3 regions of the Parafrankia sp. FMc2 genome follow, and region 3 is predicted to be linked to each of the others. Evidence: riboswitches for the same ligand, from Rfam matches in the RefSeq annotation. Region 3 holds a riboswitch; each other region holds the start of a gene.
The links. Region 3 has a riboswitch for cobalamin ahead of AB1460_RS16365 (ABC transporter substrate-binding protein). Riboswitches for the same ligand answer to the same signal wherever they lie in the genome.
Positions count from the first base shown of each region.

Region 1: linked by a shared signal. The riboswitch ahead of AB1460_RS09410 (ribonucleoside-diphosphate reductase subunit alpha) and the one ahead of AB1460_RS16365 (ABC transporter substrate-binding protein) in region 3 are both predicted to bind cobalamin.
Region 2: linked by a shared signal. The riboswitch ahead of AB1460_RS09270 (hypothetical protein) and the one ahead of AB1460_RS16365 (ABC transporter substrate-binding protein) in region 3 are both predicted to bind cobalamin.

Region 1 is NZ_JBFLUG010000018.1:58,344-62,785, forward strand. Features, by position in the region: gene AB1460_RS09400 (flavin reductase family protein) at 1-248, opposite strand, end outside; gene AB1460_RS09405 (short-chain fatty acyl-CoA regulator family protein) at 561-2,057, opposite strand; cobalamin riboswitch at 2,151-2,368, shown strand; gene AB1460_RS09410 (ribonucleoside-diphosphate reductase subunit alpha) at 2,588-4,442, shown strand, end outside.
Region 2 is NZ_JBFLUG010000018.1:19,896-24,337, reverse strand. Features, by position in the region: gene AB1460_RS09275 (ArsR/SmtB family transcription factor) at 185-571, opposite strand; gene AB1460_RS09270 (hypothetical protein) at 624-1,805, opposite strand; cobalamin riboswitch at 2,060-2,216, opposite strand; gene AB1460_RS09265 (alpha/beta fold hydrolase) at 2,429-3,139, shown strand; gene AB1460_RS09260 (CaiB/BaiF CoA transferase family protein) at 3,224-4,369, opposite strand; gene AB1460_RS09255 (potassium-transporting ATPase subunit C) at 4,417-4,442, opposite strand, start outside.
Region 3 is NZ_JBFLUG010000041.1:15,815-20,256, reverse strand. Features, by position in the region: gene AB1460_RS16375 (TOBE domain-containing protein) at 83-505, shown strand; gene AB1460_RS16370 (pyridoxamine 5'-phosphate oxidase family protein) at 582-1,034, opposite strand; cobalamin riboswitch at 1,253-1,455, shown strand; gene AB1460_RS16365 (ABC transporter substrate-binding protein) at 1,488-2,690, shown strand; gene AB1460_RS16360 (iron chelate uptake ABC transporter family permease subunit) at 2,801-3,823, shown strand; gene AB1460_RS16355 (ABC transporter ATP-binding protein) at 3,823-4,442, shown strand, end outside.

The DNA of each region.
Region 1 (4,442 bases), on a different contig from region 3:
GCGTGCCCCGGGGGTACCACGTGCACGATGAACCGCTCGGCCTGCTCGAACGCGGAATGGCATTGCGCCGTCGCGGCGAGGCACACGAGCACCAGTGGTGGATCCATGGAGACCGAGCAGAACGAGCTCGCTGTGAAACCCCACCAACGACCGGTGTCGTCGGCGGTGGTGACGATCGTGACCCCGCTGGGAAAGGAGGCCATCGCGTCGCGGAACAGCCGGGAGTCGTCACCCTGCACGACAGTCATGAAACGGACCGGCGGGACGCCAGAGCTGTCATGACTCTCCGTCGGCGCATGGGGCCCACCTTTCGTCTGCCCATCGCCGCATCACCCGAAGGCGTTTCCGGGTCGTTGCGCGGCGAAGCGGGATGCGACCGTGATGTGTTTTCTTGCCAGATGACGTGATGTCGTCCGATAACTACTGTGGCACTCTGATATATCAGATGTCAACGTTGCGTTCGTCGCTCGGGCGGATCCGGGCAGAGCTGAGCTCGGGCAGGCCGCAGGCGGACCTTGACGGCGGAGCTCGACGCGGCGGAACTCGGGGAGTGGCGAAGCTCAGCGCGGCAGAACCGGGTACGGGATGTAGGTACTGCGGTCCTCGGTGACGGCGAGGTCGTGGCCGAGGCGGGGGAAGGCGCGCTGCGCGCAGTCGTCGCGGTCGCACACCCGGCACCCCGCGCCGATCGGTGTCGCCGCGGCCGGGTCATCGAGATCGAGCCCGGTCGCATAGACGAGACGGTGCGCGTGCCGGATCTCGCAGCCGAGGCCGATCGCGAACATCTTGCCGGGCGCGCCCCACCGACCGCGGCCGCGGGTGACCGTCCGCGCGATCCACAGGTAGCGACGGCCGTCGGGCATGGCTGCCACCTGGCGGTGCACCGTCCCTGGGGAGGAGAAGGCCAGGTAGACGGTCCACAGCGGACACGTGCCGCCGCCGCGTGAGAAGTGGAACCCGGTCGCGGACTGCCGTTTCGACATGTTGCCGGCACGGTCGACCCGGACGAACGAGAACGGGACCCCGGGCGCGGTGGGCCGCTGCAGGGTGCTGAGCCGGTGCGCTGCTGTCTCGAAGCCCACCGCGAAGTGGTCGGCGAGCCGCTCGACGTCGTAACGGAACGCCTCCGCCGCCCGGTGGAACTCGCCGTAGGGGAGGATCAGTGCCGCCGCGAAGTAGTTGGCCAGCCCGATGCGGGTGAGCGCGCGTGCCCCGGGGTGCGCGGGGCGGGCCAGTTCGTCGAGAAGCTCGCCGTGTTCCAGGAGCGCGAGCTGGGTCGCCATCCGGAACGCCTGCTGGCCGGCGCGCAGATGCCCGGCCAGGCGGAGGGTCTGCTCCGCGGGGTCGTAGCGGTGCAGCTCGGACGGCGCCGCTGAGCCGGAGCCGGAGCCGGGGTCGCGTTCCGGGACGGGGCTGTCGTCAAGCCGCGCGAGCCGGACGCCGTGCGCGTCGCGCAGCCGGTCGACAAGCGCCCGGCGGACCTCGCCACGCCGCACCCCGATCTCGGCCGCCAGGCTCTCAGCCCGCTCCTCCAGCTCTGCGACGTGGTTGTGCCGCTGGTAGAAGAAGTCCCGCACCTCCTCGTGGGGCAGGAGAGTGAGATCCCCGGTAGACCCGTCCGCTGACAGCCGGTCACCGTCATGCCCGCTGGCGTCGATGGATACGCGGCCGGCGGAGCCGCCGGCTGCCGGCTGGTGCTGGGAGGCCCTGCGGTAGCGCCGGTAGAGCGCGATGACGGCCTCCGCCGCTCCGGGTGTGTCGCGGGCCATCAGCTCCAGCTCGGTCGCCGGGACAGCGAGGTCGGGCGTGACCTCGGCGAACACCTCGTGCAGCTCGGCAATGAGGCGGGCGGGGTCCTGGGCGGCGAAGAACCCCGGATCCACACCGAAGGTTTCGGTGATCCGCAGCAGGACGGAGACGGTCAGCGGCCGCGACCCGTGTTCGATCTGGTTCAGGTAGCTCGGTGAGATGGCGAGCACCCGGGCAAGCTCCGCCTGGCTCAGCGACCGCCCCTCGCGCAGGCGGCGCAACCGGGCGCCCGCGACAGCCTTGTCCACACCTGCAAGCCTAATCAGGCTTGCAGAAGTCAGGGCGTGCTGCTGTCGGGACACAACATGTGGGCTACTTGCACAGATGTGATTCACACATGTAGCGTCTGCGCCGCAGCTGGTTCGGCTGGCCAGAAGCGCTGGTCAGCCGTCGCAAGAGGGAACCCGGTGCGAGTCCGGGGCTGCCCCGCAGCGGTGAGTGGGAACGACCGCCGTCATCAGCACTGGGAGCGTGCTCCCGGGAAGCGACGGCCAGTAGGTCCGCCGGAGACGGCGGGTGCCCGCGAGTCCGAAGACCTGCCAGCGCGCCGCGCGTACCCACGCGCGGCGGTCCGACGGTCTCGAGGGGAGACCGGGATCCGCGAGCCGCACCTTGGGCACTGCCGCGTCGTCGCGGCGTGCCCGCCGCCGTGCGGCTGCCGTTCCTGCCTCCCCGCGGTCCGCCGGGCGCCGTCCGCCCCGCCGCGAGGAGAACTGCCCAGGTGACCCTGATCGACTCGGCTCCGCTCGCCGCCGGCCCCGGCTCCGGTCCCGGCCAGATGCGGGTTCGCCACCGCGACGGCTCCCTTGAACCCGTGGACGTCACCCGCATCGTGACGGCGGTGACCAGGTGCGCGCAGGACCTCGCACGGGTCGACCCGTTGCGGGTCGCCACCCGCACCATCGGTGGTCTCTACGACGGGGCGACCACGGAGGAGCTGGACCGGCTGTCGGTGCAGACCGCCGCCGAGCTGATCGCGGAGGAGCCGCAGTACTCGCGGCTCGCGGCCCGCCTGCTGGCCGTCGCGATCGCCGACGAGGTTGTCGGCGCCGGGGTCACCTCCTACAGCGCCGGCATCGCGTTCGGGCTGGAGCTGGGGCTGGTCGGAGTCGACACGGCACGGTTCGTCGCCGCGCACGCAGGAGAGCTCGACGCGCTCGTCGATCCGACCGCCGACCGCGGCTTCGAGTACTTCGGCCTGCGCACCGTCCACGACCGGTATCTGATGCGCCATCCACACACCCGGGCGGTGCTGGAGACCCCGCAGCACTGGCTGCTGCGGGTGGCCTGCGGGCTGGCCCACGACGTGGCGGAGGCGGGTGAGCTCTACCGCCTGATGTCCTCACTCGCCTATCTGCCCAGCTCACCCACGCTGTTCAACTCCGGCACCGCACACTCGCAGATGTCGAGCTGCTACCTGCTCGACTCACCCCGTGACGAGCTGGAATCCATCTACGAGCGGTACTCGCAGGTCGCCCGGCTGTCGAAGTTCGCCGGCGGGATCGGGATCGCCTTCTCCCGGGTCCGGTCGCGCGGCGCGCTGATCCGCGGCACGAACGGCCGATCCAACGGCATCGTCCCCTGGCTGCGCACGCTGGACGCGTCGGTGGCCGCGGTGAACCAGGGCGGGCGGCGCCAGGGCGCGGCGTGCGTGTACCTGGAGCCGTGGCACCCGGACATCGAGGAGTTCCTCGAACTGCGCGACAACACCGGCGAGGACGCGCGGCGCACCCACAACCTGAACCTGGCGCACTGGATCCCCGACGAGTTCATGCGCCGGGTCCAGGCCGACGAGGTCTGGTCGCTGATCGACCCCGACCAGGTCCCCGAGCTGTCGGACCTGTGGGGCGAGGAGTTCGAGCGCGCCTACCGGGCGGCCGAGCGGGACGGCCGGTACGTCCGCCAGGTGCGGGCCCGCGACCTCTACGGCCGGATGATGCGCACCCTCGCGCAGACCGGCAACGGCTGGATGACCTTCAAGGACGCCGCCAACCGGACCGGCAACCAGACCGCCGAGCCGCACAACGTGATCCACCTCTCGAACCTGTGCACCGAGATCCTCGAGGTCTCCACCGACAGCGAGACGGCCGTCTGCAACCTGGGCTCGATCAACCTGGCCCGGCACCTGCGCGGCGACGCGGGAGACGCGCGACCCACCGACGATGGCGCCGACCGGTACATCGACTGGGAGCGGCTGCGCGCCACGGTCCGTGCCGCGGTCACCTTCCTCGACCGGGTGATCGACATCAACTACTACCCGACGCCCGAGACCGCGGCGAGCAACCCGCGCTGGCGGCCGGTGGGCCTGGGCGTCATGGGGCTGCAGGACGTCTTCTTCGCGTTGCGGCTGCCGTTCGACAGCCCCGCCGCCCGCGACCTGTCCACCCTGATCGCGGAGGAGATCGCGCTCACCGCCCTGGAACGCTCCGTCGAGCTCGCCCGCGAGCACGGGCCACATCCCGCCTTCGGCGAGACCCGGGCGGCCCGCGGCGTGCTGCACCCCGACCACTTCGACGTCACGCCGTCCCAGCCGGAACGGTGGGAGCGGGTGCGGGCCGCCGTCGCCGAGCACGGGCTGCGCAACTGCCTGCTGATCGCGATCGCGCCCACCGCGACGATCGCCTCGATCGCCG
Region 2 (4,442 bases), on a different contig from region 3:
TGAAGCTCCGCCAGCGTACGGGCCCCCCACCTGCACGTCAATGCGGATACGCAAACAACAGGGCCGGTGTGAACTTCACGATTCGCCCACGACAGGTGCCCCCCGACATGTGTAGCGGCACGGCAGGCCACACGCATGATCTACTTACGTTCAGTCACCCCGACTGGCACGGCTCAGGCCAGGTTCAGCGGGCGTGCGCCGCGGGACCGTGATGCAGCACCGGCTCGGGGCGTACCCGGGTCAGCAGATCGCCGACGACGGGATCGACGAGCCGGTAACGGATCACTCGCCCGTCCCGCTCGGCGACGACGGCCTGCTGGTGGCGCAGCAGCCGCAGCGCCTGCGAGACCGCCGCGTCGTTCATGCCGACCGCGGCGGCCAGGTCGGAGACCGAGATCGGGCCGGCGTAGTGGATGGCCAGCAGAATCGCCAGCCGGCCCGGTTCGCCGAGCATGGCGAAGACGCCGGCCCAGCGGGCGACGTCGGCCCGGTCGCCGATCGCGGCCACCGCGTCGCACGCCCGATCGCCGTCGATGAGCCGGTGCTGGGCCCGGGCGTCCAACCGGTGCATGGGGCGATTCTCGCACCCGCACCACCGACCGGACACCCGCCCTACGGCTCTCTCACCCTGGGACAGCCAGCCGCCTGGTCTCGGCCGCGTCGATCTCGGCGGCGACGTTCTCCCGGCCGTCGCGCAGCGCCCGGCCGAGCAGGACGACCTCGTCGATCTTCTGCCGTGCGAAGGCCATCCGGTCGACCGGCGGCGGGTCGAGCGACGTCTCCCCCTCATGATCGAGCTGGACGTGCAGCGGCGAGCAGCAGGTGGTGACCACCAGGTCGCCTACAAGACCGAGCAGCGAAGCGCAGGTGGACAGCGCACCAGGCAGATCAGCGCGCCGCCCGTCGTGGCCGTTCACCACCCCGGCGAACAGTGTCCTGTCTCCCAGGCCGCCCACCCGCGCCAGCGCCGCCGTGTTGCCCGGCCCTCCTACGAAGTCCAGGCCGACCCCGTCCACGGGGGCGTCGCGCAGGACGGGCAGGGCCTCTCCGACCTCCCCGAAACAGGTGGAGACCAGCAGTCTGGGCCGGGCGGGGAGCGTGCCGAGCCATCGATAGGCACGTCCGAGCGCGACCAGCTCCTCCTGGCCCAGATCCCCGGTGAGCGCCGGTTCGTCGAGCTGGACCCAGTCCGCACCCGCCGCCGCGAGCCGGCCGAGCAGCTCGGCGTAGCACTCCACGAGACCGTCGAGAAGGTCCAACGGGCGGAAGCCGTCCGGCGCGCCGGCGGACGCCTTCGCCAGCAGCAGGAACGTGAGCGGGCCGACCAGCACGGGCCGGGTCACCACCCCCAGCGCGGCCGCCTCCCGAAACTCCCGCAGCGGCTTGTCGTCGACCAGCATCAACCGGGTCGACGGCCCGAGCTCGGGCACCAGATGGTGGTAGTTCGGGTCGGAGCAGGTGGTCGTCTCCAGCGGCGCCACCCCGGCAGCACCCCGGGCCATCGCGAAGTAGACGTCCAGCGGCCCGGCGAGCGGATCGAACGAGCGCGCAACGGCACGGAATCGGTCCGGCACCGCATCACACATCACCGCGACGTCAAGAACCTGGTCGTGGAACGAGAACGTGTTGGACGGCACCGTGTCCAGCCCGGCGTCGGCGAGCTCCCGCCAGATCTCCGCCCGCATCCGCCGCGCCATCCAGAGCAGCTCCTCCGCACCAAGCCGCCCGGCTCGGTAGGCCCCGGTCAGGGTCTCCAGCTCCCGCGCCGGCCCGGTGCGGGGGTACCCGGCGACCGTCGTGCTCACCACGGGAACACCGCCTGAACCACCTGACGGGGACGAACGGTGAGGTCGGCCATGAGTTTCCTTCCCTCGGGAAACACACCAGTGGCCGTGACCGGGAAACGGGAAGGACGGCAGAACGCCGGGCGCGAGGAGCACCGGGAGACACCGGCAGGTGATCGACACCGGCAGGTGACGCCGTACCCCGCACGCCCGGCCCGGCGACCCGCCCACGCGGTCACGGACCATCACGCGCCGGCGGCGCGCGAGCGGCGGGCAGGTCTTCGGACTCGCGGGCACCCACCGGCCAACGGGGACCGGTGAACCTACTGGCCATCGCTTCCCAGGCGGAGACAGTCCACCCAGTGCGTGGTGACGGCGTTCGTTCCCACATACCGCTGCGGGGCAGTCCCGGATTCGCACCGGGTTCCCTCTCACGACGCCCCTCCACCGCCGCCACCGCGAGCCCGGTGAACGGGCTTGACGGCACGCCGGCAGCAGGAGCGAACCAACCGCGTCACGCATCGTACGACCGCGGCCCGCCGGAGTCGTGCTCATCCGGCAACCCCGTGCAGCAGCAATGCACAAATCGTCAACTACCGGGTGGTGTACTCGGGCCCACACTCAAGTCCAGGGAGCAGAAGAGCATGTCACTGCCGACCGTCGTCCTCGTCCACGGCGCTTTCGCCGACGCGTCAAGTTTTGCCCGCGTGGTTCCCGAGCTGCTCGCCGATGGTCTCAAGGTGGTGGTGCCTGCCGTGCCGAACCGCTCGCTCGGCGGCGACGCCGAGTACATCGGGTCGGTCCTCGCGGCCATCGAGGGTCCCGTTCTCCTGGTCGGCCACTCGTACGGCTGTGCGGTGATCACCGTGGCGGGTGTCGCGGAGAACGTCGAGGGCCTGGTCTATCTCGCCGGATTCGTCCCCGAGGAGGGCGAATCCCTCGGTGAGCTCCAGGGCCGCTTTCCCGACCCAGACCTGGCCGGGTCGCTGGTCGCGACGCCCTTCCCGGATGGCGTCGATCTCTCGGTCGACATTGAGAGGTTCCCGGCGGTCTTCGCCCATGACGTCGACCCGGCCGTCACCGCGGTGCTCGCCGTGTCGCAGCGGCCGTTGTCCGCGGTCGCGTTCGGGGAGAACGCGTCCGCTGCCGCCTGGCGGACCAGGCCGGCCTGGGGCATCGTCGCCACCTCGGACCACGCCATCAATCCGGAGGTCCAGTACTTCGGTTACCGGCGGGCGGGGGTCGACATGCTCGAGGTGGACTCGTCCCACCTGGTGATGTTCTCCCGGCCGGCCGCAGTAGCCGATCTGATCAGGACGGCTGTCAAAGCGGTGTCCGCGGCCCGCGCGTCCTGAGCGGGACCTCCAGGACTACCTGGCCCGGGGACGGGTCTGCTGAGAGCGCGTGGCCGGGCCGACGTCAGGTCTGCCCTGTGGACGTCAGATGATGCCGTCAGCCCGCAGCCGGGCCAGCTCCTCGTCGCTGACCCCGGCCGCGCGAAGCACGTCGTCGGTGTCGCCACCCAGCACCGGCGGTCCGGCCGGCGGCAATGCGGCGGGCGGCGGTGCGGCCGGCGGCCGTCGCCCTTCGTCGTCGCCGAAGCGGAACGGTGCCGCGGGGACCAGCGTCCCCGCGACGTCCACGAGCGCGCCGCGGGCTGCGGCGTGCGGGTCGTCCACCAGATCCGGCCCCTCGTTCACCGCCCCGATCGTCGCCTCGGGATCCGAGGCGACCCAGGCCGCCGCCGGCCTCGTCACGAACACCTTCTCGAACCGCTCCGCCATCGCCACCTGCTCGTCCGCACCGGCCCGCAACCGTTCGACCAGGTCCTCGGCACCGAGCACCCGGCACAGCGCCTGCCAGGTCCGGGGCTCCGCGGCGGCGACCGTCACCCACCGGCCGTCGGCGCACCGGTAGAGCCGGCGGCCCGCCGCCCAGCCCATGCCGGACTCGGTGCCCGAGAACCGGCCCGGCATACCGGACAACATCCAGGTCGCGACGTCGTCGAGCGAGACGTCGACGAAGGAGCCGACACCGGTGTGCGCCGCCCGGGCGAGCGAGGCGGAGACGGCCATCGCCGCGACCGCTCCCGCCAGCGGCGCGGCGATCGGCGTCTGCGGCATCCACGGAAGCTGCTCCGCGATCGCGGCCAGGGCTCCAGAGTGGCCGAGGAAGGTGATCTCGTGCCCGGCGCGGCCGGCGTACGGGCCGTCGAGGCCGAACGACGACAGACTCGCCCAGACCAGCCGCGGGTTCACCTCGGCCGCCTGCGCGTACGCGAAGCCCGCCGCCTCCCGCGCACCCGGCCGAGCGCTGTCGACGACGGCGTCGGCCGAGGCGACGAGCTTGCGCAGCACCTCGATCCCAACCTCGCCTCGGGTGTCGAGCGTGACGGATCGCTTGCCGTGGTTCAGCCCGACATGGGTCGGCGAGATCCCGGTCGGGCCCCGCAACGGGTCACCGACACCCGGCGCCTCGACCTTGACCACCTCGGCCCCGAGGTCGGCGAGCAACCGTGTGCAGTAACCACCGGGGAAGGAACGAGAAAGGTCGAGGACGCGGATCCCGCGCAGGGGGAACGGCACCGGTCGAACTTATCGAGCTGTCGAGCTGTCGAGCTGTCGAGTCTGGCTCAGGGCCCCGCGGACACGCGGTCCA
Region 3 (4,442 bases):
CGAAAGGACCGAACATGCATTCCAGTGTGGAGCACCGTTTCCTCTCCGGCCGGAAGACCGGGGTATCCACGGCGAGTTCCCGATGACCTTGAGCATCCGCAATCGGCTCACCGGTACCGTCGCCGAGATCACCGGCGGCGCTGTGATGGGCACCGTTCGCATAGATCTGCCGAACGGCGAGACGCTCACCTCCGCCGTCACCATGGACGCCATCAAGGACGTCGGTGTCGCGATCGGCAGCGAGGTCGAGGTGCTGATCAAGGCGACGGACGTCTCCCTGGCCATCGGTGCGACCTCCGGGCTGACGATCCGCAACCGGCTCAGCGGCACCGTGGTCGCCCTCGACACCGGCGGCGCGATGGCGCTGGCCCGGGTCGCCCTCGGGCCCGGCACCGAGCTGACCGCCGCGATCACCCGCGCCGCTGCCGACGACCTCGGCCTCGAGCCGGGAACGGCGGTCACGGCACTGATCAAGTCGACGGAGGTCGCCTTCTCCGCACTGTGACGCAAGGCCGCCAGCCGCCGCCGCCAGCCGCCAGCCGGCTGTCGGCGGCCGGCGGCCGGCGGCCGGCCCCGCCGCCCTACATCTTGCGGAAGTCCCAGCTGCTGATCTTCTCGGGGACCACCCGCAGCCAGGCGTGCCGGCCGTCGTAGTGCATCTCGTCGCGGCCGGTGTACTTCCGGGCGTACAGCAGCTCGGTGTTGGCGAGGTCGGGGTCGGGGGTGCTGGTGCGCGGGGCCTCTCCCACGCTCTCCGCCCGGCCGCGGATCTCCACCCCGCGCAGCTCACCGAAGCCGTGCCCGGTGTCGATGACCACGGCGACCCGCGGATCACGCTCGAGGTCCGTCCAGCGCTGGCTTCTCACGACCGAGTTGAGCCACAGCGCCTGCCCGTCCCACACGAACCACAGCGGTGTCAGATGAGGACCGCTCGGGCTCGTCGTCGCCACCCGGCAGGTGCGCTCCTCGGCGAGGAAGGCATCCACCTCGTCCTGGGCCATGGCGATCTTGCGGCCCCGACGCTGCTCTCTCATCGTTGTCCCTTCGTCAGCCCGGTGTCTTTCGACCCTATGGCGGGCTCCAGGCCAGATGCGCCGCCTTGCCAGCCAGCGGCCAGCGGCCAGCGGCCAGCGGCCAGCCGCCGGCAGCCGGCCAGCGGTGGCGAACCGACCAGGCTAGGGCCGAGCTCGGACGGTCTGGGGCAGAACGAGAAAACACTTGCATAGCCTTGCAGATGAGGTGGTGTGGACCGTACCGTTCTCGTCGCCGTGGTGTTCGGGAAGACCGGTGTGATGCCGGAGCGGCCCTCGCCACTGTGATCGGGATGTCGACAGCCACTCCCCGCCTGCCGGGGAAGCCACTGGGCAGCGGGCCACACGGACCGCACGCCCGGGAAGGCGGCCGCCGGCGCACCACCCGTCAGCCAGGAGACCGGCCACGGCACCCGCGATCCGTCCACGAGGTGTTGGAAGGCGGCCGATTCCGGCATGCGCGCACGTCTGGTGGCCCTGAGCGCCACCCTCCTACTCACCCCCGCCCTGCTCGCCGCCTGCGGTGACGACGGGACATCCTCGTCACCGCAGGCCGGCGCGGATGCCGACGCCCGGGGGTGCGTGACCGACTTCGACCCGGCGGCCGACTACTTCCCGGACCGCTCGACGCTGGAACACGCGAAGAACTTCACCGTCCGCTACGAGAAGGCCTACCAGGTCCTCACCGTGAAGGAGCCGTACCCGGACGGGAAACCCGAGTCGTACGTGCTCTACCGATGCGGGACGCCCGAGCCAGAACTGACCGGTGAGCTCGCCGGCGCACCACGGATCGAGATCCCGGTCCGCGGCCTCTACTCCGGCTCGACCACGCATCTGCCGCTGCTCGTGGACCTGGGGCGCGAGAACGTCCTCACCGGAGTGGCGAGTGCCGCGACCGTCGTCGACAAGGACATCCGGGCCCGCGCCGACGCCGACGAGATCGTCGAGTACGCCCCCGGCGGCCAGATCGACACCGAGCGGGTCGTCACCGCGGCACCGGACATCGTGATGACCGGCGGCACCGAATCCGCCGAGTACGGAACGCTGCGGGACGCGGGCATTCCCGTCGTCGCCAACGCCGAATGGCTGGAGGCCGACCCGCTCGGCCGCGCCGAATGGGTGAAGTTCATGGCCGCCCTCACCGGCGACGAGGCCGAAGCGGCGAAGGTCTTCGACCGGATCGAGGCCGACTACACCGCCATCGCCGACCGGGTGCCCGGCGGCGACCCGGTCTCCACGCTGATCGGTACCATGTACCAGGGCACCTGGTACATGCCGTCCGGTGGCAGCTACGTCGGCAAGCTCCTCGCCGACGCCGGCGCCACCTACCCGTGGGCCGGCGAGACCGACACCGGCAGCCTCGAACTCGACTTCGAGACGGTGTTCACCGAATCCGGCAGCGCCCCCGTCTGGCTCGCCGACGGCGAATGGGAGAACCTCGCCGACGTCACCACCGAGGACGAGCGGTACGGCCAGCTCGCGGCCGTCCACGGCGGGCAGGTGTGGAGCAACACGCTGGTCATCGGGCCGGGCGGCGGCAACGACTACTGGGAACGCGGCGTCACCCGGCCCGACCTCGTGCTCGGCGACCTGGCCGCGATCCTGCACCCCGACGCCTTCCCCGACCACACCTTCGCCTTCTACCGCCGCATCACGTGACGACGTCACCGACCTCCACGTCCCCCACGGCGGTGCCCGCCGGAGCTGCCGCGGGGGAGCCCCTCGCGGTTGAGCGCCGCGGCCGCCGCCGGGTGGGCGGGCGCCGGGCGCTGGTGCTCGGCGGGCTCGTGGCGGCGGTCGCGGCGACGTTCCTGCTCGCGCTCGCCGTCGGCTCGGTCGCCGTCCCACTCGACGAGACCCTGCGGGTCCTCGCCGGGCGGGCGCCGCACGACCCGCGGTGGACGGTCGTCGTCGGCCAGATCCGGCTGCCCCGCGCGCTCACCGCCGCGCTTGCCGGCGCGGCCCTCGGCGTCGCCGGGCTGCAGATGCAGACCCTGTTCCGCAATCCGCTCGCCGACCCCTACTCGCTGGGTGTCAGCTCCGGCGCCAGCCTCGGTGTCGCGCTCGTCGTCGCCGGGATCGGCGGTTCCGGCGGGACCTTCACCGCCAAGGTCGCCGGCAGTGACCGGTTCGGCGTCGTCATCGCCGGGGCCGCGGGCGCGGCCATCGTCCTGGCCGCCGTGCTCCTGCTCGCGAACTGGGTCCGCTCCGTCGTCACCCTGCTCGTCATCGGCGTCATTCTGGGCAGCGCCGTCAGCTCCGTCGTCAGCCTCCTCCTCACCTGGACTGCCCCGGAACGCGCCATCCAGTACTGGACGTGGTCCCTCGGGAGCTTCGCCGGGACGTCCAGCAGTGACCTGACGGTCTTCGCGCCCGCGGTCGGCCTCGGACTGCTCGTCGCGCTCGCCTCGGTGAAGCCGCTCAACGCCCTGCTGCTCGGCGAGAACTACGCCCGCACGCTGGGGCTGCGGCTGCGCCGGGTCCGCGCGGTGACGCTGCTCGGCGCGTCCGTGCTCGCCGGGGCGGTCACCGCCTTCTGCGGGCCGGTGGCCTTCCTCGGCATCGCGGTGCCGCACGTCGCCCGCCGCCTGCTCGACACCGCCGACCACCGGGTGCTCGTCCCCGGCACGCTGCTCACCGGCGCGCTGCTCGCGCTGGCCTGCTCGATCGCCGCCCAGCTGCCCGGCACCGGCCTCGTCCTGCCGATCAACGTCATCACCGCGCTGGTCGGCGCACCGATCGTGATCGCCGTCCTGCTGCGCGCCCGCGTCGACGTCGCCGGAGCCGCCTGATGGCACCGGGCCTCGTCCTGGCGGACCTCGCCGTCGGTTACCGGCGGCGCGCCCTCCGCCCGCCCAGCCTCCGCGGGCGGTCCGGGCGGTCCGGGCGGTCGGGGCGGTCGGGGCGGTCGGGGCGGGAGGTGCTGGCCGGGCTGTCCGCCGCCGCGCCGCGTGGGCAGCTCACCGTCCTGCTCGGCCCGAACGGGATCGGCAAGTCCACCCTGCTCCGTACCCTGGCCGGGCTCCAGCCGCCGCTCGCCGGCCGGATGCGGCTCGACGGGGCCGATCTCGCCCGGCTCGGCGGCGCCGAACGGGCCCGGCTCGTCGGCGTCGTGCTCACCGACCGGGTCCAGATCGGGCTGCTCACCGCCGCCGAGCTCGTCGGCCTGGGCCGTCACCCGCACACCGGCCCCACCGGACGACTCACCGACGCCGATCACGCGGTCGTGCGCTGGGCGCTCGACGCCGTCCACGCCCGCCATCTCGCCGCCCGCCCCGTCGGCGAACTCTCCGACGGCGAACGGCAACGGGTGATGATGGCCCGCGCGCTCGCCCAGGAACCATCCATGATCCTGTTGGACGAGCCGACCGCCTTCCTGGACGCCCCGTCCCGTGTCACTGTCACCGCCCT